One region of the Streptomyces sp. NPDC055239 genome, then DNA from elsewhere that is predicted to be linked to it. Evidence: riboswitches for the same ligand, from Rfam matches in the RefSeq annotation. Region 1 holds a riboswitch; each other region holds the start of a gene.

Region 1 (7,031 bases):
GCCCACTGACCCTCGTCCGGGGTCTGGCGCCAGATCGCCGTGCTGCTCTACGGTCCTCCCGTCATCGCATGATGAGCGTGATGAACGGGAGGACGACCCGGTGCGCACAGCGAATCCCCGATCCATCGTCATCTGGACCCTCGTCGCGCTGGTGGGCGCCGCGGGCTGGGCCGTGCTCGCGCTCTCGCGCGACGAGGAGGTGTCGGCCGCCTGGATGGTGGCAGCGGCCCTCGGCTCGTACGCCATCGCCTATCGCTTCTACTCCAAGTTCATCGTCAACCGTGTCCTGAAGGTCGACAAGAACCGGGCCACTCCGGCGGAGCGCCTGGACAACGGCATCGACTTCCACCCGACCGACCGCCGTGTCCTGCTCGGCCACCACTTCGCGGCGATCGCGGGCGCGGGTCCCCTGGTCGGGCCCGTACTGGCCGCGCAGATGGGGTATTTGCCGGGCACGATCTGGATCATCGTCGGCGTGATCTTCGCGGGCGCCGTGCAGGACATGGTCGTCCTCTTCTTCTCCACGCGGCGCGACGGCAAGTCGCTCGGCCAGATGGCGCGCGAGGAGATCGGCCCCTTCGGCGGGGCCGCCGCGCTGCTCGCCGCGTTCGCCATCATGATCATCCTGCTCGGGGTGCTCGCGCTCGTCGTCGTCAACGCGCTCGCCGACTCGCCGTGGGGCACCTTCTCCATCGCGATGACCATTCCGATCGCGCTGTTCATGGGCTTCTACCTGCGGATCCTGCGCCCGGGACGGGTCAGTGAGGTCTCCCTCATCGGGATCACGCTGCTCCTGATCGCGCTCGTCGCCGGGCGCTGGGTCGCCGAGTCGTCCCTCGCGGACACCTTCACGCTCGCGCCGTCGACGCTTGTCATCTGGCTGGTGGCGTACGGATTCATCGCCTCGATCCTGCCGGTGTGGATGCTGCTCGCACCGCGCGACTACCTCTCCACCTTCATGAAGATCGGCACGATCCTGCTGCTCGCGCTCGGTGTCGTCTTCACGCTGCCGACGCTGAAGATGGACCCGGTGACCGATTTCGCCTCACGCGGCGACGGGCCCGTCTTCGCCGGATCGCTCTTCCCGTTCGTCTTCATCACCATCGCCTGCGGGGCCCTGTCCGGTTTCCACGCGCTGATCTCCTCGGGCACGACGCCGAAGATGGTCCAGAAGGAGACGCAGATCCGGATGATCGGCTACGGCTCCATGCTGATGGAGTCGGCCGTCGCGGTCATGGCGCTCGTCGCGGCGAGCATCATCGACCCGGGGCTCTACTTCGCGATGAACGCGCCCGCCGGGGTCATCGGGGACAACGTCCAGGCCGCGTCGCAAGCCGTCGCGAACTTCGGGTACTCCATCTCCCCCGAGGACCTTGCGCAGGCAGCCAAGAACGTCGAGGAGTCCTCGCTGCTCTCGCGCACCGGCGGCGCTCCCACGCTCGCGGTCGGTGTCTCCGAGATCTTCTCGAAGGTCACCGGCGGCTCCATGAAGGCGTTCTGGTACCACTTCGCGATCATGTTTGAGGCGCTGTTCATCCTGACCGCGCTCGACGCGGGCACCCGCGTGGGCCGCTTCATGCTCCAGGACATGCTCGGGAACGTCTACAAGCCCTTCAGGAAGGTCAGCTGGAAGCCAGGACTCATCATCACCAGCGCGGTCGTCACCGGCCTGTGGGGCTACTTCCTGTGGGTGGGCGTGCACGAGCCGCTCGGCGGGATCAACCAGCTTTTCCCGATCTTCGGCATCTCCAACCAGCTTCTCGCGGCGGTCGCGCTCGCCGTCTGCACGACGCTCCTGGTGAAGTCGGGGCGCCTCAAGTGGGCCTGGATCACCGGGATTCCGCTGGCCTGGGACGCGACGGTGACCCTCACCGCGAGCTGGCAGAAGGTGTTCTCCAGCGATCCGCGCGTCGGCTTCTTCAAGCAGCGCTCGATCTACCAGGACGCGATCGACGACGGAAAGGTCCTGCCGCCCGCCAAGTCCATGGACGACATGCACACCGTCGTCACCAACTCCACGGTGGACGGCGTCCTCTCGGCCGCGCTCGCCCTGCTCATCGTCATCGTGATCGCCGACGCGGCCCGGATCTGCGTGAAGCACGTCCGCAACCCGCAGTCGTCGAGACTGAGCGAGGCCGAGTACGTGGAGTCGAAGCTGACCGCACCGGCCGGGCTCGTGCCGACCCAGGAGGAGAAGGCGGAGCTGGCGGCGGCGAAGGCGAAGACGGACGCGCAGGTCCCGTCATGACGTGGGTGCTTCGCGGGCTGCGGTGGGTGCGGTGGTACGCACGGGAGTTGACGGACGAGTCCGCGTACGACCGTTATGTCGCGCACACGCGAAAGACGCATCCCGGGGCATCCGTCCCCTCCCGGAGGGAGTTCGAGCGAATGCGCACGGATCAGCAGGAGTCGGATCCGCGTCAGGGGTTCCGCTGCTGCTGAGCCGACACTGAACAGGCACTTCGACACGTCCGTTATCCGGACAGGGGTTCCATAGATCAATACTCTCGCTTAGATTTCCCGCACGTTAAAGGTGAGATAAGCGAGGGAGCGGAACCGCAAGTGTCAGATGCGCCTGAAGTGAGCAGACCGGTGATCACGCCGGTCCGCGTGGTCATTGCCCTCTGCCTCGTAGCGCCGTTCGTGGCGATGCTCTGGGTGAGCTCCTACGCGAAGGTCGAACCGACCTTCATCGGCATCCCGTTCTTCTACTGGTACCAGATGCTGTGGGTACTCATCTCCACCGCTCTCACCATGATCGCGTACAAGCTGTGGCAGCGTGACCAGCGCGCCCGCAAGGCCGAGCAGGCCCAGGGGGGTGCGACCCGATGAACGAGCTCGCAGCGGACACGGGCGGCGTCAACGGCATCGCCCTCGCCGTCTTCATCTTCTTCTTCGTCGCCGTCACGGCGATGGGCTTCCTGGCCGCGCGCTGGCGCAAGGCCGAGACCGAGAGCCTGGACGAATGGGGCCTCGGCGGCCGGTCGTTCGGCACCTGGGTCACGTGGTTCCTGCTCGGCGGCGACCTCTACACGGCCTATACGTTCGTGGCCGTCCCGGCGGCGATCTACGCCGCGGGCGCGGCCGGCTTCTTCGCCGTGCCGTACACGATCCTCGTCTACCCGCTGATCTTCACCTTCCTGCCGCGCCTGTGGTCCGTCTCCCACAAGCACGGATACGTGACCACGTCCGACTTCGTGCGCGGACGCTTCGGGTCCAAGGGGCTCTCCCTCGCCGTCGCGGTCACCGGCATCCTCGCCACGATGCCGTACATCGCGCTCCAGCTCGTCGGCATCCAGGCCGTGCTCGACGTGATGGGCGTCGGCGGCGGTCCGGACACGAACTGGTTCATCAAGGACCTGCCGCTCCTGATCGCGTTCGCGGTGCTCGCCGCGTACACGTACTCGTCGGGTCTGCGCGCGCCCGCGCTGATCGCGTTCGTGAAGGACGGCCTGATCTACCTCGTCATCGTCGTCGCGATCATCTACATCCCGATCAAGCTCGGCGGCTTCGACGAGATCTTCCGGGCGGCGAACGACAAGTTCGCGGCGACGAACGAGGCGGCGGGCAAGCCCGTCGCGGGCCTCGCACCAGGCGCCGGCGGGCAGTGGACCTATGCCACGCTCGCGCTCGGCTCCGCGCTCGCGCTCTTCATGTACCCGCACTCGATCACGGCGACGCTCTCCTCCAAGAGCCGCAACGTGATCCGCCGCAACACCACGATCCTGCCGCTCTACTCGCTGATGCTGGGCCTGCTCGCACTGCTCGGCTTCATGGCGATCGCGGCCGGGGTCAAGGTGGAGAACGGGCAGCTGGCGATTCCGCAGCTGTTCGAGAACATGTTCCCCGACTGGTTCACCGGCGTGGCCTTCGCCGCCATCGGCATCGGCGCCCTCGTGCCCGCGGCCATCATGTCGATCGCAGCAGCGAATCTCTTCACCAGGAACATCTACAAGGACTTCCTCAGGCCGGACGCGACGCCCGCACAGGAGATGAAGGTCTCCAAGCTGGTCTCGCTCCTGGTGAAGGTGGGCGCGCTCGTCTTCGTCCTCACCATGGACAAGACGGTCGCGATCAACTTCCAGCTCCTGGGCGGCATCTGGATCCTGCAGACCATGCCCGCGCTGGTCGGCGGCCTGTTCACCCGCTGGTTCCACCGCTGGGCGCTGCTCGCGGGCTGGGCTGTCGGAATGGTCTACGGGACGGTCGCCGCGTACGGTGTCGCCTCACCGACGCAGAAGCACTTCGGCGGCTCGTCCGACGAGATCCCCGGCATCGGCGAGATCGGCTACATCGGCCTCACGGCGTTCGTCCTGAACCTGGTGGTCACCGTGGTCATGACGTTCGTCCTGCGCGCCGCCAAGGCGCCTGACGGCATCGACGAGACCTCTCCCGGCGACTACACGGCGGACGCGGGCGACCCCGGCGTCGTCAAGGACCTTCCGCCGGCCACGGCGGGGGCGCCGGGCGGGCACTGAGCCTCTCCCCTACGTACGTCATGCGGGCCGCCGGAAGAATCCGGCGGCCCGCTGTCGTGCACTCCGACACAAGATATGGGGTTGCCGCCCAGAGCCAGCACAAGATGTATGCTCGTGCTCGTTGTCGCCGCAGGGGAATCCGGTGGAAGTCCGGAACTGTCCCGCAACGGTGTATGAGTGCGCATTTGTCGTACTCATGAGTCCGAAGACCTGTCGACAGCGCACCCGTTCCGACCGGTCCGGGTGCCAACGACGTCCGGGCCTCGTGGAATGGGCTGGTGGACGCGGAGCGCAGCCCTGCCCCGGCGCGCCCGTGTGTCACTCCTCCCCTCCGCAAGGTTCCGAGCCGAGCGAGGGAGTGCTCCGTGACCATCGCGCCAGCCGAACCTGCGTCAGCGCAGACCACCGACGGTCAGCAGACCACCGTTGGTCAGCAGACCGGCGACGGCCCAGGAACCGCGCTGCTGCGCACCCTGACCGACCTCACCACCGACCTCCCCGACGCCGACCCCGGCCGGGTCGCCGCCGCCGCACTGCGCGGCCGTTCGGCCAGGGCGGATCTGGCGGAGCTGCGGGAGCTGGCGACCGAGGCGGCCGCCGGGCTCATCTCCGAGGACCCGACGTACTCGCAGCTCGCTGCCAGGCTCCTGAGCCTCAGCATCCGGGACGAGGCCGCGTCGCAGGGCGTGCGCTCCTTCTCCGACTCGGTCGCCGTGGGACACCGCGAGGGTCTGATCGCGGACCGCACCGCCGCGTTCGTCGTCGACCACACGGACCGTCTGGACGGTCTCGTGGAGGCCGCACTGGAAGACGGCGCCGACTTCCGCTTCGGCTACTTCGGCCTGCGCACCCTGCACAGCCGCTACCTCCTTCGCCACCCGATCACCCGGCACGTCATCGAGACCCCGCAGCACTTCATGCTGCGCGTCGCGAGCGGCCTGGCGGAGGACGGCAGCACGCGCTCGGTGGACGAAGTCGCCTCCCTGTACCGCCTGATGAGCCGCCTGGACTACCTGCCGTCGTCGCCGACGCTCTTCAACTCCGGCACCCGGCACCCGCAGATGTCCTCCTGCTACCTCCTCGACTCCCCGCTGGACGAGCTGGACTCCATCTACGACCGCTACCACCAGGTCGCGCGCCTCTCCAAGCACGCGGGCGGCATCGGGCTCTCGTACTCCCGCATCCGCGCCCGCGGTTCGCTGATCCGCGGCACGAACGGCCACTCCAACGGCATCGTGCCGTTCCTGAAGACCCTGGACGCCTCCGTCGCCGCCGTGAACCAGGGCGGCCGTCGCAAGGGCGCCGCCGCGGTCTACCTGGAGACCTGGCACTCCGACATCGAGGAGTTCCTGGAGCTGCGCGACAACACGGGTGAGGACCAGCGGCGTACGCACAACCTGAACCTCGCGCACTGGATCCCGGACGAGTTCATGCGCCGGGTCGCCGCCGACAAGGACTGGTCGCTGTTCTCTCCGGCCGACGTGCCGGAGTTCGTCGACCTGTGGGGCGACGAGTTCGACGCCGCCTACCGCAAGGCAGAGGCCGCCGGGCTCGCCCGCAAGACCATCCCCGCCCGCGATCTGTACGGCCGCATGATGCGCACCCTCGCGCAGACCGGCAACGGCTGGATGACCTTCAAGGACGCCGCCAACCGCACCGCCAACCAGACGGCGGAGCCCGGCCACACGGTTCACTCCTCCAACCTCTGCACGGAGATCCTGGAGGTGACGGACGACGGGGAGACGGCCGTCTGCAACCTGGGCTCGGTGAACCTCGGCGCCTTCGTGGACACGGCCGCCGGTGACATCGACTGGGAGCGGCTCGACGAGACCGTCCGCACCGCCGTCACCTTCCTCGACCGCGTGGTCGACATCAACTTCTACCCGACCGAGCAGGCCGGCCGCTCGAACGCCCGCTGGCGTCCGGTGGGCCTGGGCGCCATGGGTCTGCAGGACGTCTTCTTCCAGTTGAAGCTGCCGTTCGACTCCCCCGCCGCGCGTGCCCTCTCGACGCGCATCGCCGAGCGGATCATGCTCGCCGCGTACGAGGCGTCCGCCGATCTCGCCGAGCGCAACGGCCCCGTGCCCGCCTGGGAGAAGACCCGCACCGCGCGCGGCGTCCTGCACCCGGACCACTACGGCGTCGAGCTGACCTGGCCGGAGCGCTGGGCCACGCTGCGGGAACGTATCGCCACGACCGGTATGCGCAACTCGCTGCTCCTCGCCATCGCGCCGACCGCCACGATCGCGTCCATCGCGGGCGTGTACGAGTGCATCGAGCCGCAGGTCTCCAACCTCTTCAAGCGCGAGACGCTGAGCGGTGAATTCCTCCAGGTCAACGGCTACCTGGTGCAGGAGCTGAAGCGGCTCGGCGTCTGGGACGCGCAGACCCGTGAGGCGCTGCGCGAGGCCAACGGCTCGGTGCAGGGCTTCAGTTGGATCCCCGCCGATGTGCGCGACCTCTACCGCACCGCGTGGGAGATCCCGCAGCGCGGCCTGATCGACATGGCCGCCGCGCGCACGCCGTTCCTCGACCAGGCGCAGTCCCTGAACC
Region 2 (7,031 bases), on a different contig from region 1:
GGCGAAGTCCGCGGCGGTGCTGGTGTCGCCCGTGTCGCCAGTGGTGCCGCGCGGCTTCGCGGAGTCCTGCGAGTCCTCGGACACGGAGAACCGGAAGCCCTGGACGGCGCCGTCTTCGGGCCGTGCGGTGCTGGGCCCCTGGCTCGCGTAGGCCCACTTGGAGCCGTCCCGGTCCCAGAAGGACCAGTAGCGGTAACCGGCGGCCTGGGCGGGGGCGGCGGCGAGGACACCGAGCAGGGCGGCGACGAACGCCCCCACCACCAGGTGGCCCCACCGCGCGCGACCCCGCGTCACAGCTGCTGCTTCTTCTTGTTGCCGCTGTACAGGAAGCCGATGCCGATACCGGCGACCATGCCGACGCCGATGATCCACCAGATGCTCAGGCCGCCGCCGTCGTCACTGTCCTTCTTCTCGTCGGCGGCCTTCTCGGTCGCCTGCGGGGCGGGACCCGTCGCGTTCAGCTGCTTGACCAGGTCCGCGCCGCCGAAGTCGCGCGGGTCGAGGCCCGATGCGTGGGCGGCGAAGATCAGCTGGGCGTAGGCGGCGGGGCCTGACTTCTTGGCCCACTCCGCGGAGTTCTTCGACAGCCACTCGGCCGACTTCTTGGCCTGCTCCGGCTGGCCGGCCGCGGCGAGCGCGAGCACGGAGTCCGCGGTGTTGCCCAGGTCGGGCATGTTCTTGGCGCCGGGCAGCGAGGACATCAGGTGGTCGTCGCCCTTGGCGAGGGTCTTCAGGAGGTAGCCCGTGCCGTTCGACGCCGCCTGCTCGGCGGTGTCGGCCTTCGCGCACTTCGGGGCTGCGGCCTCCTTCTTCGCCTCGTCCACGACCAGGCCCTTGCCGTGGGCGCCGAGTACGCCCGCCGCCGTGGCGTCCGCGTTCGGCGCGAGCTTGCCGGTCTTGACGTCCGCGAGGCCGAAGGCTCCGCCGTCCTTCTCGCAGCTCATCGAGAGGGCGGGCAGCGCGTCGTACGCGGACTTGCCGTCCTGCGACTTCACCGACTGCGGCTTCTCGCCCGCGGCGGCGAGCGCGCCGATCACGATGCCGGTGGAGTTGGCGTCGGAGTCCATGCCGGGGCTGTAGCCCCAGCCGCCGTCCTGGTTCTGCACCGACTTCAGCCAGCCGACGCTCTTCTTGACCGCCTTGTCCTGACCGCCGAGCGCGGCGAGCGCCTGCACGGCGGACGCCGTCATGTTGCTGTCGACCATGGTCTTGGAGTCGCACGGCTCGCTCGCGTCGGCGCGGTACGAGGTGAAACCGCCGCTCGAGCACTGCTGGCCCGTGAGCCAGTCGACGGACTTCGCGGCGGGCTTCACACCGACCGCGTCCTGGGCGAGCAGCGCGTACGACTGCCGGAACACGCCGTCGAACTTGGGGTCCGAGTCGCCGTAGAGACCGGAGGGAAGCGCGGCGGACGGCGACGGCGACGGGCTCTCCGCGAAGGCGGCCGGGGCGGCGGCCGAACCGAACACGGCGACGGCGGCCAGGACCGCTGCGCTGCGGCGAACGTTCATGATGCGGCGGGTGCCTCTCCCTGCGGGGAGCGGGGCAGCACGGGCACGTAGCGGGCACGGGCACCGGGCGGCTCCGGCTCCGTATACCTCGACGGTGCCACTCATCGGGGGCCCCGATGAAGCGAGCCGGTCATGCTCCGTACCGGGCATTCCGGCTACCCGCTGACGCGGTTCACGGCTGCGGGTCAGCGCCGGATTCGCACCGGCTTTCCCCCGTACGGGCATGATGACGACGGGCTCACTCTACCGGCCCGTAGGGAGCCCGGCCCGGGGTGCCCGCCCCGGGGGACCCGAGGTCACACCGCCCGGTACCGCACCGGATCGTTGCCCACTGCCTCCGCCCGCCCCAGCTTCACCAGGCGCCGCACATGGGCCTCCGCCTCGGAGACCGCGATGTTCCGCGAGCCGTAGCGGATCTCGGCCCAGGGGCGGTTCCACTCCATCTGCTCGGCGAGCTGCCAGGGGGTGAGGGGCTTGGCGAGGAGGGCGAGCAGGTCCGTCAGACGCTCCTCGTGGTGGGCCAGGATCTCCCGCACCCGGGCCGGGGCGTCCGTGAACGCGTACTGATGCGCGGGAAGGACCTCGGCGGGGCCCAGGCGGCCGATGCGCTCCAGGGAGTCGATGTAGTCGCCGAGGGGGTCGGTGACGGTGTCGTCGTCGGGGTCCTCGTAGAGGCCGATGTGCGGGGTGATGCCGGGGAGCAGATGGTCGCCGGAGAACAGACGGCCGTGTCCGGGCAGTCGCGCCGGGTGCTCCTCCTCCAGGTGCAGGCAGACGTGGCCGGGGGTGTGACCCGGGGTCCAGATCGCGCGGAGCCTGCGCCCCGGCAGTTCGAGCAGCTCGCCCGGTGTGATGTCCCGGTCGGGGAGCGCGGCGGCCATGCCCGGGAGGCGGGGTGCGCGGCCAGCGTCGCGGGCGGCGAGCAGCGGTGTCAGATGCTCGGCGGGGGCGCCTGCGGACGTCAGCTTCTCCACCATGTAGTCGAACCAGCGCGCGGGCGGCCCCGTGCGCGTGCGGCGTACGACCGACGCGTCCGCCTCGTGCATGGCGATCCACGCGCCCGATGCCTCGCGGACCTTGGCCGAGAGGCCGTGGTGGTCGGGGTGGTGGTGGGTGATGACGACGCCGTGCACCGCTTCGACGGACGTGCCGCAGGCGGCGAGGCCGGTGGCGAGGGCGTCCCAGGACGTGGGGTCGTCCCAGCCCGTGTCGATGAGGACCGGGCCCGCGTCGGTGTCCAGGAGATGGACGAGGGTGAAGCCCAGGGGGTTGTCGGGGATCGGGACCTTGATGCTCCATACGCCCCCGCCGTGCTCGGTCACCTGCGGTTCGGTCACCTGCGTCATCGGGCGCCCTCTTCTTCTCTCGTCCGTAACTAGAACTAGTTCCAATGATCGCCCAAGTCGACCGTTCACTCAGGCTACTTGAGCCTTGCCCTCCGTGGACTACTGGAACTAGAACTGGTATCAGTTCTGAAACAGTGTCAGAAAGCGTGCCGCGCAGGCGGAATCCCGCAGGAGGCAGTCAGCCATGACCGAGCTCGTGGAACACGGACAGCTGTTCATCGGCGGGGAGCTGGTGGACCCCCTCGGCAAGGACGTCATCGAGGTGATCTCGCCGCACACCGGCCGGGTCTTCGCGCGGGTGCCGCACGCCGCGCCCGCCGATGTCGACCGGGCCGTCGCCACTGCGCGGAGGGCGTTCGAGGACGGGCCCTGGCCCCGGATGACGCTCGACGAGCGGATCGAGGTCATCACCAAGATCAAGGACGCGTTCGCGGTACGGCACGAGGAGATCGCCCGCGTCATCAGCTCCGAGAACGGCACCCCGTACACCTCGAGCGTGATGGTGCAGGCCCTGGCCGCGATGATGGTCTGGGACTCGGCGCTCACGGTCGCGCGCAACTTCACCTACGAGGAGGAGCGCGACGGAGCACTCGGCAAGATCCTCGTCCGGCGCGAGCCGGTCGGCGTCGTGGCGGCCGTCGTCCCGTGGAACGTCCCGCAGTTCACCGCGGCGGCCAAGCTCGCGCCCGCGCTGCTCGCCGGGTGCCCGGTGATCCTCAAGACCTCGCCCGAGGCGCCGCTCGACGCCTACATACTCGCGGAGATCGCCACCGAGGCGGGTCTTCCGCAGGGTGTGCTCTCGATCATCTCGGCGGACCGCGAGGTGAGCGAGTACCTCGTCGGGCACCCCGGTATCGACAAGGTGTCCTTCACCGGTTCCGTCGGCGCGGGCAAGCGCGTCATGGAGGTCGCGGCCCGCAATCTCACGCGCGTGACCCTGGAGCTGGGCGGCAAGTCGGCCGCGGTGATCCTGCCGGACGCGGACGCGTCGGCGGCGGTCGCCGGCATCGTCCCCTTCGCCTGGATGATCAACGGCCAGGCGTGCGTGGCCCAGACCCGCATCCTCGTGCCGCACTCGCGCTACGACGAGTTCGCCGACGCCTTCGCCGCCGCGGCCGGAGCGCTCAAGGTCGGCGACCCGCTCGACCCGGCGACCGAACTCGGCCCGCTGGTCGCCAAGCGGCAGCAGCAGCGCTCGCTCGACTACATCCGCATCGGCCAGGAGGAGGGCGCCAAGATCCTGACGGGCGGCGGGCGTCCGGCGGGGCTCGACGAGGGCTGGTACGTCGAGCCCACGCTCCTCGGCGGCGTGGACAACTCGATGCGCGTCGCCCGCGAGGAGATCTTCGGCCCGGTCATCTGCCTTCTTCCGTACGGCGACGAGAGCGAGGCCGTGAAGATCGCCAACGACTCGGACTACGGGCTCAGCGGCAGCGTGTGGACGGCGGACGTGGAGCGCGGCATCGACATCGCGCGCCGGGTGCGCACCGGAACGTACTCGGTGAACACCTTCAGCCTCGACATGCTCGGACCGTTCGGCGGCTACAAGAACTCCGGTCTGGGGCGGGAGTTCGGGCCCGAGGGGTACGGCGAGTACTTCGAGCACAAGATGATCCACCTCCCGGCGGGCTATGAGGGGACGGGTGCCTGATGGGTGACCGCTGGCACGTCGAGGTGGACCGCTCCGTCTGCATCGGCTCCGGGATGTGCGTGATCACGGCACCGGGCGGGTTCGCGCTCGACTCCGCCCGGCAGTCGCACCCCGCGGATCCCGAGACCGACGCCAACGAGAAGGTGCTCGAAGCGGCCGAGGGGTGTCCGGTCGAGGCGATCACGATCACGTTGTCCGGCAGCGGGGAGGTCGTCTTCCCGCCGGAGGACTGATCGGGCTGGCGTTGGCCGGGACTTCACTTCCGCGACGCCGCCGACACTGGGTTGCATAAGCCCTGTACGTATTATGTTCGATCGAACGGGTGCGAACAGGACTTTACCCATGCGTTCCGCATGGCCGATCGATGACATCCGTGACTGTCCGTCCCCTTTGCGGCCTGGAAATCTCTCCTCCAGACCACAAGGGGGAGGGGACACCGTGGACAAGCGGTACGAGGTCTACTGTCTGGCCGACAGGCACTTCTACGAGACTCCGGACCGTTTGTCCGTGGGCGGCAGCGCCCCCGATTTCGAGACGGCGGGGCGCCCGGTCCCGCCGGGATGGCGGTCGGCGCGCCAGGGCGACTGGCTGACCTTCGTCCCCGTCGACGAGGACGGGCACGCGAGGACCGCGCCCCAGCAGGGCTGGAAGATCCACGTCTCCGCCACGCTGGAGAACGCCGACCGGATCGCCGCAGTGGTCACGGACTACTGCGTGCCGCGCTCCGTCCCCTTCAAGTACATCGCGGGACGGCGCCTGCTCCACCTGCGCAACAGCAAGTACGCGGGGCGCGACGGCAGCGGGAAGTTCGCGACGATCTACCCCGCCGACGAGCAGCAACTGCACGCTGTTCTGGGCGAGTTGGGGCGATTACTCGCAGGGCAGGAAGGCCCCTACATCCTCACCGACCTGCGCTGGCAGGAAGGCCCGCTGTACGTCAGGTACGGCGCCTTCACCCGCCGCATGTGCGCCGACGAGCGCGGTGGTCTCGTCCCCGCGATCGAGGACGATCAGGGGTGCCTCGTCCCCGACTCGCGCGACCCTGCCTTCCGGGTCCCCGAGTGGGTGACGCTCCCGCCGTTCCTCGAATCCCAGCTGACGGCGCGCAACAACACGACGGTCAGCGACCTGCCGTACCGCATGGAAAAGGCGCTGCACTTCTCCAACGGCGGCGGGGTCTATGTGGGCACCGACACCAGGGACGGCCGCAAGGTCGTCCTGAAGGAAGGCCGGCCGTACGCGGGCCTGGCGTCCGACGGGGCCGACGCCGTGGCCCGTCTGGAGCGCGAACGGGACGCGCTGGAGAAACTGGCGGGCCTCGGCGTCGCGCCCGAGGTGCGGGACTGGTTCGAACTGGGCGGCCACCGCTTCCTCGTCATGGACTTCCTTGAGGGCCGCACCCTCAACTCCTTCTTCGCGGACCGCCATCCGCTGCTTGTCAGCGAACCGGACGCCGACGCGATCGCCGCGTACACGGCCTGGGCGCTGCGGATCCACCGTGCCGTCGAGGAAGCCGTCGCGGCCGTGCACGGACGAGGTGTCGTCTTCAACGACCTCCACATGTTCAACATCATGGTCGCGCCCGACGAACAGTCCGTCTCCCTCCTCGACTTCGAGGCGGCGGGGCGTGTGGGTGAGGGCGGCAGGCAGATCGTGGCCCACCCCGGATTCATCGCGCCCGCCGACCGCGAGGGCGTGGACGTCGACCTCTATGCCCTCGCCTGTCTGCGGCTCGCGCTCTTCCTGCCGATCACCACACTGCTCGCCGTCGACCGGGGCAAGGCGGCGCACCTCGCGACAGTGATCGCGGCCGAATTCCCTGACGTACCGGCGGAGTTCCTCGCCGAAGCGGTGGCGGAGATCGAGCGCGGCGGGCAGGACGGGGCGTCCGTGTCCACGCCCGCATCCACGCCCGCATCCACACGTGTATCCGCACCTGTATCCGCACCGCTCGTCGACGTCGCCGACTGGCCCGCAAGCCGGGACTCGATGGTCAAGGCCATCCTCGCCTCGGCCACCCCGGAGCGCGACGACCGGCTCTTCCCCGGCGACATCGCGACGTTCACCGACGGCGGCGGGCTCGGCCTCGCACACGGCGCGGCCGGAGTGCTGCTCGCCCTCGCCGAGGGCGGCGGCGAACGCTACGAAGAGGGCGAGCGCTGGCTCCTGAAGCGCACCGAATCCGCGCCGCCCGGCACGCCCCTCGGCCTCAACGACGGCCTCGCGGGCATCGCCCACGTACTCGAACGGCTCGGTCACCGCACCCGCGCGCTCGACCTGATGGAGCTCATCCTCCAGGAGAACTGGCAGCGGCTGCCCTCCGACCTGAACGGCGGCCTTGCCGGGCTCGGCCTCGCCCTCGACGCCCTGGCGCACAGCGCAGGGGAGGAAGGCCTGGCCCAACACGCTCTCCGAGCGGCTGAGTTGATCGGCGACCGCCTCGCTGCCGCTGCCGAAAACCCGCCGAAGAAGGGGCGGCCCCGGGCCGGACTGCTGCACGGGGCGACCGGCCCCGCGCTCCTC
Region 3 (7,031 bases), on a different contig from region 1:
ACCGGCCGCCCCTCGGCGGCGCGCCGCGCGATGGCGTCCGCGAGGCCGCGCTCGCGCAGCCACTGAAGGGCGCGGACGGTGCCGCGCGTGCCGGGTACGACGACGAGATCGGCGTCGACGAGCTCGTCGGCGCGGTCCACGAACCGCACCACGACGCCGGGTTCGGCGGCCAGGGCGTCCACGTCCGTGAAGTTCGACATCAGCGGTACGGCGCAGACGGCGACCCGCAGCACGTCCTCGCCGACCGGGGGAGCGACGACGGACTCCCGCACGGCGCCCCGCAGGGACACCCGAAGGCCGTCCTCCTCGTCGATGCCGAGGCCGTGCTGGAAGGGAAGGACGCCGAACGTACGCCGCCCGGTGAGCTCATGAAGCATGTCGAGCCCGGGTTCGAGCAGCGAGACGTCGCCACGGAACTTGTTGACGAGATAACCGGCGACCAGTTCCTGGTCCTCGGCGCTGAGCAGCGCGGTCGTACCGAAGAAGGAGGCGAAGACGCCGCCTCGGTCGATGTCGCCGACCACGACGACCGGGAAGCGGGCGGCCCGCGCGATCCCCATGTTCACGATGTCCGTACGCCGCAGATTGATCTCGGCGGGACTGCCCGCGCCTTCGCAGATCACGGCGTCATAGCCGCCCCGAAGTTCTTCGAGGCATCCCACGACGGTGGAGAGCAACTGTTCCTGGCGCCCCCCGTGATAGCCGCGCGCGCTCATCTCGCCCACGGGCTTTCCCATGAGGACGACCTGGCTGCTGCGGTCACTGCCCGGCTTGAGCAGCACGGGGTTCATCAGTGCGCTGGGTTCGACCCGGGCGGCCTGCGCCTGCATGGCCTGGGCCCGCCCGATCTCGGCGCCCTCGCGCGTGACGAAGGAGTTGAGGGACATGTTCTGTGCCTTGAAGGGCGCGACGGAGACCCCCTTGCGGGCCAGCCACCGGCAGATCCCGGCGGTGATCACGCTCTTGCCCGCATCGGACGTGGTCCCGGCAACGAGCAGCCCACCACTCATCAGACCCTGCCTTTCCGCATAGTGCTCACCACGGCCGCGACCCCCAGGGCAAGCAGCCCTACCCGGCGCGAGAGCTTCACGGCCCGTTCGATGTCGGCGACTTCGACGTCCCGCCCGTCCCCGTTCAGGACGGGCCGGTGCTCGATGCGGCCTCCGTACGAGAGGGTCCCCCCGAGCCGTACCCCCAACGCCCCTGCGAAGGCGGTCTCCACGGGCCCCGCGTTGGGGCTCGGATGCTTGGCCGCGTCCGCACGCCAGGCCTTCAGGGCACCGCGCGGCGCGTCTCCGGCGGCAGCCGCGAGCACCGCGGTGAGCCGGGCTCCGGGCCACCCCAGTACGTCGTCGAGCCGCGCGGAGGCCCACCCGTACCGCCGGTACTTCACCGACTTGTGCCCGACCATGGCGTCGAGCGTGTTCACGGCCCGGAAGGCGACAAGCCCGGGAACCCCGCCGAGAGCCCCCCACACCAAGGCGCCGACGACCGCGTCGGACGTGTTCTCGGCGACGGACTCGACCACGGCCCGCGCGATGCCGTCGGCGTCGAGGGACTGCGGATCACGGCCGCACAGATGCGGAAGGCGCTCCCGTGCCACCTCGATGTCCCCGGCGGCGAGCGCACCGCCGACGGCCCGCGCCTCGCGCCCCAGCGAGGTCCCGCCGACGACGGCCCAGGTGGTGGCGGCGGTCAGCGCGACGGATGCGGCGCGTGAGTCACGTACAAGAGAAGAGGCCAGGACGGCGGCACCTGCCGCACCCCCGGCGCACACCACGGCATGCAGGGCGCCCCACCCGCGGTGGTCACGCCACAGCACACGCTCTACGGCACCGGCGGCCCGGCCGAACGCGGCGACCGGATGCCCGCGGCGAGGATCGCCGAGGAACAGATCACCGAGGAGGCCGGCGGCGGCGCCGTACGCGAAGTCGCGATCGGCACGCATGGCTTCAGCCGGCCGTGACGCGGAGGGGAGCGAGGGGCCCGGCCTGTACAGGCGGGGGCACAGAGACCGGCAACGGGCGGCCGCGCATGGCGATATGTCCTCACTCAGGGTGTCCGCGCCCTGATTCGACGAGATCGGCGGCGAGAGTTCCTGGCTTCCGAGGAGCCGGCTGAGTCAGCTCCTCGATGACAGTGGCGGGACCGCGCCGGATTCGCACCGGCTTCCTCTTCTGCCGCCGTAATGGCTCCGGCAGTCCACCACGCCCGCGAACGCCCGTCAACTTGCCGTTGACCTGGGGCGGGAGAGTGTGCCGAGGCCCACAGACAGAGGTGGGGTGCGGGCCGCCGAAGCGTCCCGCACCCCACCCGGAGCTGCGATCGTCAGGCGACGATCAGATAGATCCCGTACGCCACCGCCGCCGCGCAGAGCGCGAAGCACACGTACGCGCCCGTGCGTGCCGCCACCGGGGGCCCGCCCGCCGTGGAAGCGGCGGAAGCGGTCGAAGTGGCGCCGGACGTTGCCGTCTCGCGCTTGGAGAGGCCGACGATGCCGAGGGTGAACAGGCCCACCAGGGCCACCGTCACCGCGAGGCTGACTCCGAACACGGAGCCGAGAGCTGCCCAGTCGATGTTCATGCTGACTTGTCCTTACACCGTGGCGGGCCGGGCGGGGTCCGCCGCGGTGCCGGTCGGGGCCGGGGCCTGGATGGTGGCCTTGACGAGGTCGACGTCGGGGCTCGTCACGGCCGACCCGGTGGGCGGCGGAGAGACGGCGGCGATCGCGGTGGTCACGACGCCCGCCGGCTCGTCCGCGAAGGAGCTGCGGATCTCGTCGTCGGCGACGTTCGTGTGGTCGACGGCGTTGCGCCGGGACAGCACCCAGATCACGGCAGAGCCGGTCACCAGGAGCGCGGCGGTCGCCGCGATGCCCCAGGGGCCCTGCTTGGTGAGGAACTCGGCGCCCGCGCCGACCAGACCGGCGGCCGGGAGCGTCAGGCCCCAGGCGACGAACATGCGCGTCGCCGTGGACCAGCGGACCACACCGCCCTTGCGGCCGAGGCCCGCGCCCATCACGGCGCCCGAGCAGACCTGGGTGGTGGAGAGCGAGAAGCCGATGTGCGAGGAGGCCAGGATCGCGGTCGCGGCGCTGGTCTGGGCGGCGAAGCCCTGCTGCGGCGCGAGGTCCGTGAGGCCCTTGCCCATGGTGCGGATGATGCGCCAGCCACCGAGGTACGTGCCGAGCGCGATGGCGATGCCCGCCGAGACGATGACCCACATCGGTGGGTTGGCGCCCGGGTTCAGGACGCCGCCGGTGATCAGGGCGAGCGTGATGATGCCCATGGTCTTCTGCGCGTCGTTCGTGCCGTGCGCCAGCGAGACGAGGCCCGCGGAGGCGATCTGACCGGTGCGGTAGCCCTTGGCGGTCGCCTTGGTGTCGGTGTTGCGTCCGATGCGGTACGTCAGACGCGTGGCCAGCGTCGCGGCGATGCCGGCGACGAGGGGCGCGGCGATCGCGGGGATCAGGATCTTGGTGACGACGGTGCCGCCGTTGATCGACGACCAGCCCATCGACATGACCGCGGCGCCGATGAGGCCGCCGAAGAGCGCGTGGGAGGAACTGGAGGGCAGGCCCACCAGCCAGGTCAGGAGATTCCAGAGGATCGCGCCCACCAGGGCGGCGAAGATCACCTCTGTCTTCAGTCCGTCTTCGTTGACGATTCCGCCGGAGATCGTCTTGGCGACCTCGACCGACAGGAAAGCGCCGACGAGGTTCAGCACGGCGGACATGGCCACCGCCGTCTTGGGCTTGAGAGCGCCAGTCGAGATGGTGGTCGCCATCGCGTTGGCCGTGTCGTGGAAACCGTTCGTGAAGTCGAACACGAGAGCGGTAACGATCACGATCCCGAGGAGAAGCGTGATGTGTTCCATTTACCCAGGCTTCTGTTGGACGTCAGTGGCAAGTGGAACGTAGGCAAGCTGGGTGAACGGAAAGTGAACTTGGTCGGGCCGTGCGGTGACCCAATTCGGGGCACTGCCACTCCGGTTCCGTCGTGGCTCTGACGAAGATCGCCCGGAGTGGCGTCGCGAGGCCTGGAACGTGAGCTTCCAGAGGCCCGGAATGCGGGCTTCCAAGGGTGTCCGACCGGTATCCGGCCGTGCCCGGCTACCCTCGGGCGAACTTCTTCAACTGCTTCATCGAACCGTTGAAGAGATTCTGGTCACCCGGGAACCTGCCGCCGTTGTCGTACTGCCAGAACGTCAGGTACGACCAGCCCCTGGGCAGCTTCCCCGACGTCGACGACCAGTGCGCCAGCCACAGCGCGTGATGCGCCGCGAAGGCACGGCTGCCGCCCGTGCACTTGTTCCACCACCTGGTGGTCGTGTAGATCACGGGACGCCGTCCCGTCTGCCGCTTCACCTCGTTGCTGAACGACTTGATCCAGTGGACCATGCCCCTCTTGCTGATGCCGTAGCACTTCCGCTTGCCGTAGGGATTGTGCTCGATGTCGAGGGCCGGCGGCAGCGTCCGGCCGTCCGCGCTCCACCGTCCGCCGTGCCTCATGAAGTAGGCAGCCTGCTTCTTGCCGGACGACTTGCTCGGCACGGCGAAGTGGTACGCGCCGCGCAGGATGCCCGCCTTGCGGGAGCCGTTGTACTGCTGCTTGAAGTGGGGATTGCGGTACGTGTAGGACTCGGTGGCCTTGATGTAGACGAAGCGCGCGCCCTTGCTCTTCGCCTTGTGCCAGTTGACTCGCTTCTGGTGCGACGAGACGTCGTGCCCCCTCGGCTTGCTCGCCGCCGAAACCGGAATCTCGGCGAGGACGGTCCACCCGAGGGCCAGAGTCACTACTGAGGCCGCGATGACGCGCGCGCGGCGACGGGATGGTTTGTGGTCATGAGCCATATTTCCCCCCGGACTGCGACGTGCGGGACAAATCTTCCGGAGAGTACTGGAAGATCATCGGATGGCGGTCGATGGCCAGCCAATCAGCACCAGAGAGTGATGTATGCACATTTGTACTCTTACGGACTCCCTGCCTCCGCCCCTACGGTGCCGCGCCCCACGGCTGACAGGATCGCGGCATGACGGAGCAGCGGGACGTGCGGGAGCAGCGGGACGAAGTCCGGCAGGACGCGGTGGAGCGGGCGTGGGGCGAGCTGGTGGCGGCGGCCCGCAGGACGGTGACGGACGGCCTGGTGGTCGGCACGTCGGGCAACGTCTCGGTGCGGGTCGGCGGCACGATCCTGGTCACCCCGAGCGGCATGCCGTACGACCGCCTCGGGCCGCGGGACGCGGTCGGCGTCGACACGGACGGCAATCAGCTCTTCGGTGACCTCGCCCCCACCAGCGAACTGCCCATGCACCTGGCCGTCTACCGCACCACGGACGCCGGAGCCGTGGTCCACACCCACGCGGTGCACGCCACCGCCGTCTCCACCCTCGTCCCGGAGCTCCCGCCCATCCACTACATGGCGGCGGCGCTCGGCGGCCCTGCCCGGGTTGCCCGGTATGCCCCCTACGGCTCCGACGAGTTGGCCGAGAACATGCTCCGGGCCCTCAGGGACCGCACTGGTTGCCTGCTCCAGAACCACGGAACAGTCACCTACGGAGACACCCTGGACCAGGCGTACGACCGCACGGCGCAGCTGGAATGGATGTCCCGCCTCTGGCTGACGGCCAGCGCGGTCCCGGGTCACACCCCGACGCTCCTGTCCGCCGGGCAGCTGAGGGAAGCGGAGGACAGGCTGCGCGGCTACGGCCAACAGTGACGGCCCTCGGGGGCGCGTCGGGGGCGGCTTCGTCCCGAGAGGCCGCGGATTCAGTGACATCACCTACGGGTACGCGGACGGGGTGACGTCACCCCGCGAGCCCCGCCCACTGGCAGCGACCAGCCACCCGCCGGACACTGGGCAGGTGCGCCCAGCCAAAGCGACGGCAACGGCCGTCACCGCCGTCACCACCGCCCTCCTGGGCGGCGCAGCCGCCGTCGCCGCGGGCCGGTTCGCCAGCAACGCCGCCCTGAAGGCGCCGGCCGGCCGCCCGCTGCCGACCGACCACCGCCTCACGGTCCACTCCACGGCCGCGGGCCAGATCACCCTGACCCGCGCCCTCGCGACCCTGCGCCCCGGTACGTACGGCCTCAGCGGCAACGGCAGCCATGCCGTGATCGGGCCCGTCCTGGACTCAGCGCCGCACGCGGCGGACACCGTCGTACGCCGCCTTGAGCGCGTCACCCACGGCTCCCTCGAACCCGGCGCGAAGGTCTGGCTCACCCCGCAGGTACACATCGGCGACCCGCACGCCGCACTGGACATCGACCACGCGGACGTCGACATCCCCGGCGAACTCGGCGGCCTGCCCGCCTGGTTCGTGCCGGGCGTCCGCGACACCTGGGTGATCACCGTGCACGGCCTCGGCACGACCCGCGAGCACCCCATGGTCGTCATGGACTTCCTGCACCGCCAGCGGTTCCCGGTGCTCGACATCGCCTACCGAGGCGACCTCGGCGCGCCCCGCTCCCCGGACGGCCTCGGCCACCTCGGCGAGACCGAGTGGCGCGACCTGGACGCGGCCATGCGCTACGCCGTGCGCCACGGGGCGCAGAACGTGATCCTGCACGGCTGGTCCACCGGCGCCGCCATGGCGCTGCGCGCCGCCGCGCACTCCGCCCTGCGCGAGAGGATCAGCGGTCTCGTCCTGGACTCCCCGGTGCTCAACTGGGAGACCACCCTGCGCGCGCTCGCCGCGGCCCGGCGCACACCGGGACTCCTCCTGCCCCTCGCGGTGCGCGCCGCCCAGGGCCGCACGGGCCTGCGCGGCGACCGCATCCTCCAGGCCGCCGACCCCGAGGTGCTCAAGGTCCCCACGCTCCTCTTCCACGGCCCGGACGACGTGATCGCCCCCTGGGCGCTCTCCCGTCAACTCGCCGAGCGGCGCCCGGAACTCGTCACTCTCCACACCGTTCCGGATGCGCCCCACGGAGCCATGTGGAACGCCGACCCCGCGGGCTACGAAGAGGCGCTACGGCGCTTCCTCACGCCTCTCATGTAGCGGGCGAGAGCCCCCTGCGGTAGCTCTCCGG

Evidence for each region. A riboswitch is a leader RNA that binds a small molecule or an ion and turns the genes downstream of it on or off. The one in region 1 is predicted to bind cobalamin.
Region 2: it holds a riboswitch for cobalamin, as region 1 does, so the genes downstream of both, ACWFRJ_RS09830 (prenyltransferase/squalene oxidase repeat-containing protein) here and ACWFRJ_RS19240 (ribonucleoside-diphosphate reductase subunit alpha) in region 1, are expected to answer to the same signal.
Region 3: it holds a riboswitch for cobalamin, as region 1 does, so the genes downstream of both, ACWFRJ_RS26005 (cobalamin biosynthesis protein) here and ACWFRJ_RS19240 (ribonucleoside-diphosphate reductase subunit alpha) in region 1, are expected to answer to the same signal.

Annotation. Positions count from the first base shown of each region.
Region 1 is NZ_JBSGRD010000005.1:218,901-225,931, forward strand. Features, by position in the region: gene ACWFRJ_RS19220 (carbon starvation CstA family protein) at 101-2,248, shown strand; gene ACWFRJ_RS19225 (YbdD/YjiX family protein) at 2,245-2,442, shown strand; gene ACWFRJ_RS19230 (DUF3311 domain-containing protein) at 2,563-2,832, shown strand; gene mctP (monocarboxylate uptake permease MctP) at 2,829-4,478, shown strand; cobalamin riboswitch at 4,587-4,710, shown strand; gene ACWFRJ_RS19240 (ribonucleoside-diphosphate reductase subunit alpha) at 4,844-7,031, shown strand, end outside.
Region 2 is NZ_JBSGRD010000002.1:816,809-823,839, forward strand. Features, by position in the region: gene ACWFRJ_RS09825 (SCO2322 family protein) at 1-294, opposite strand, end outside; gene ACWFRJ_RS09830 (prenyltransferase/squalene oxidase repeat-containing protein) at 291-1,511, opposite strand; cobalamin riboswitch at 1,619-1,768, opposite strand; gene ACWFRJ_RS09835 (MBL fold metallo-hydrolase) at 1,808-2,857, opposite strand; gene ACWFRJ_RS09840 (aldehyde dehydrogenase) at 3,042-4,508, shown strand; gene ACWFRJ_RS09845 (ferredoxin) at 4,508-4,741, shown strand; gene lanKC (class III lanthionine synthetase LanKC) at 4,947-7,031, shown strand, end outside.
Region 3 is NZ_JBSGRD010000008.1:346,406-353,436, forward strand. Features, by position in the region: gene ACWFRJ_RS26000 (cobyric acid synthase) at 1-1,010, opposite strand, end outside; gene ACWFRJ_RS26005 (cobalamin biosynthesis protein) at 1,010-1,948, opposite strand; cobalamin riboswitch at 2,071-2,222, opposite strand; gene ACWFRJ_RS26010 (hypothetical protein) at 2,329-2,583, opposite strand; gene ACWFRJ_RS26015 (anion permease) at 2,596-3,876, opposite strand; gene ACWFRJ_RS26020 (lysozyme) at 4,112-4,852, opposite strand; gene ACWFRJ_RS26025 (class II aldolase/adducin family protein) at 5,032-5,718, shown strand; gene ACWFRJ_RS26030 (alpha/beta hydrolase) at 5,864-7,000, shown strand.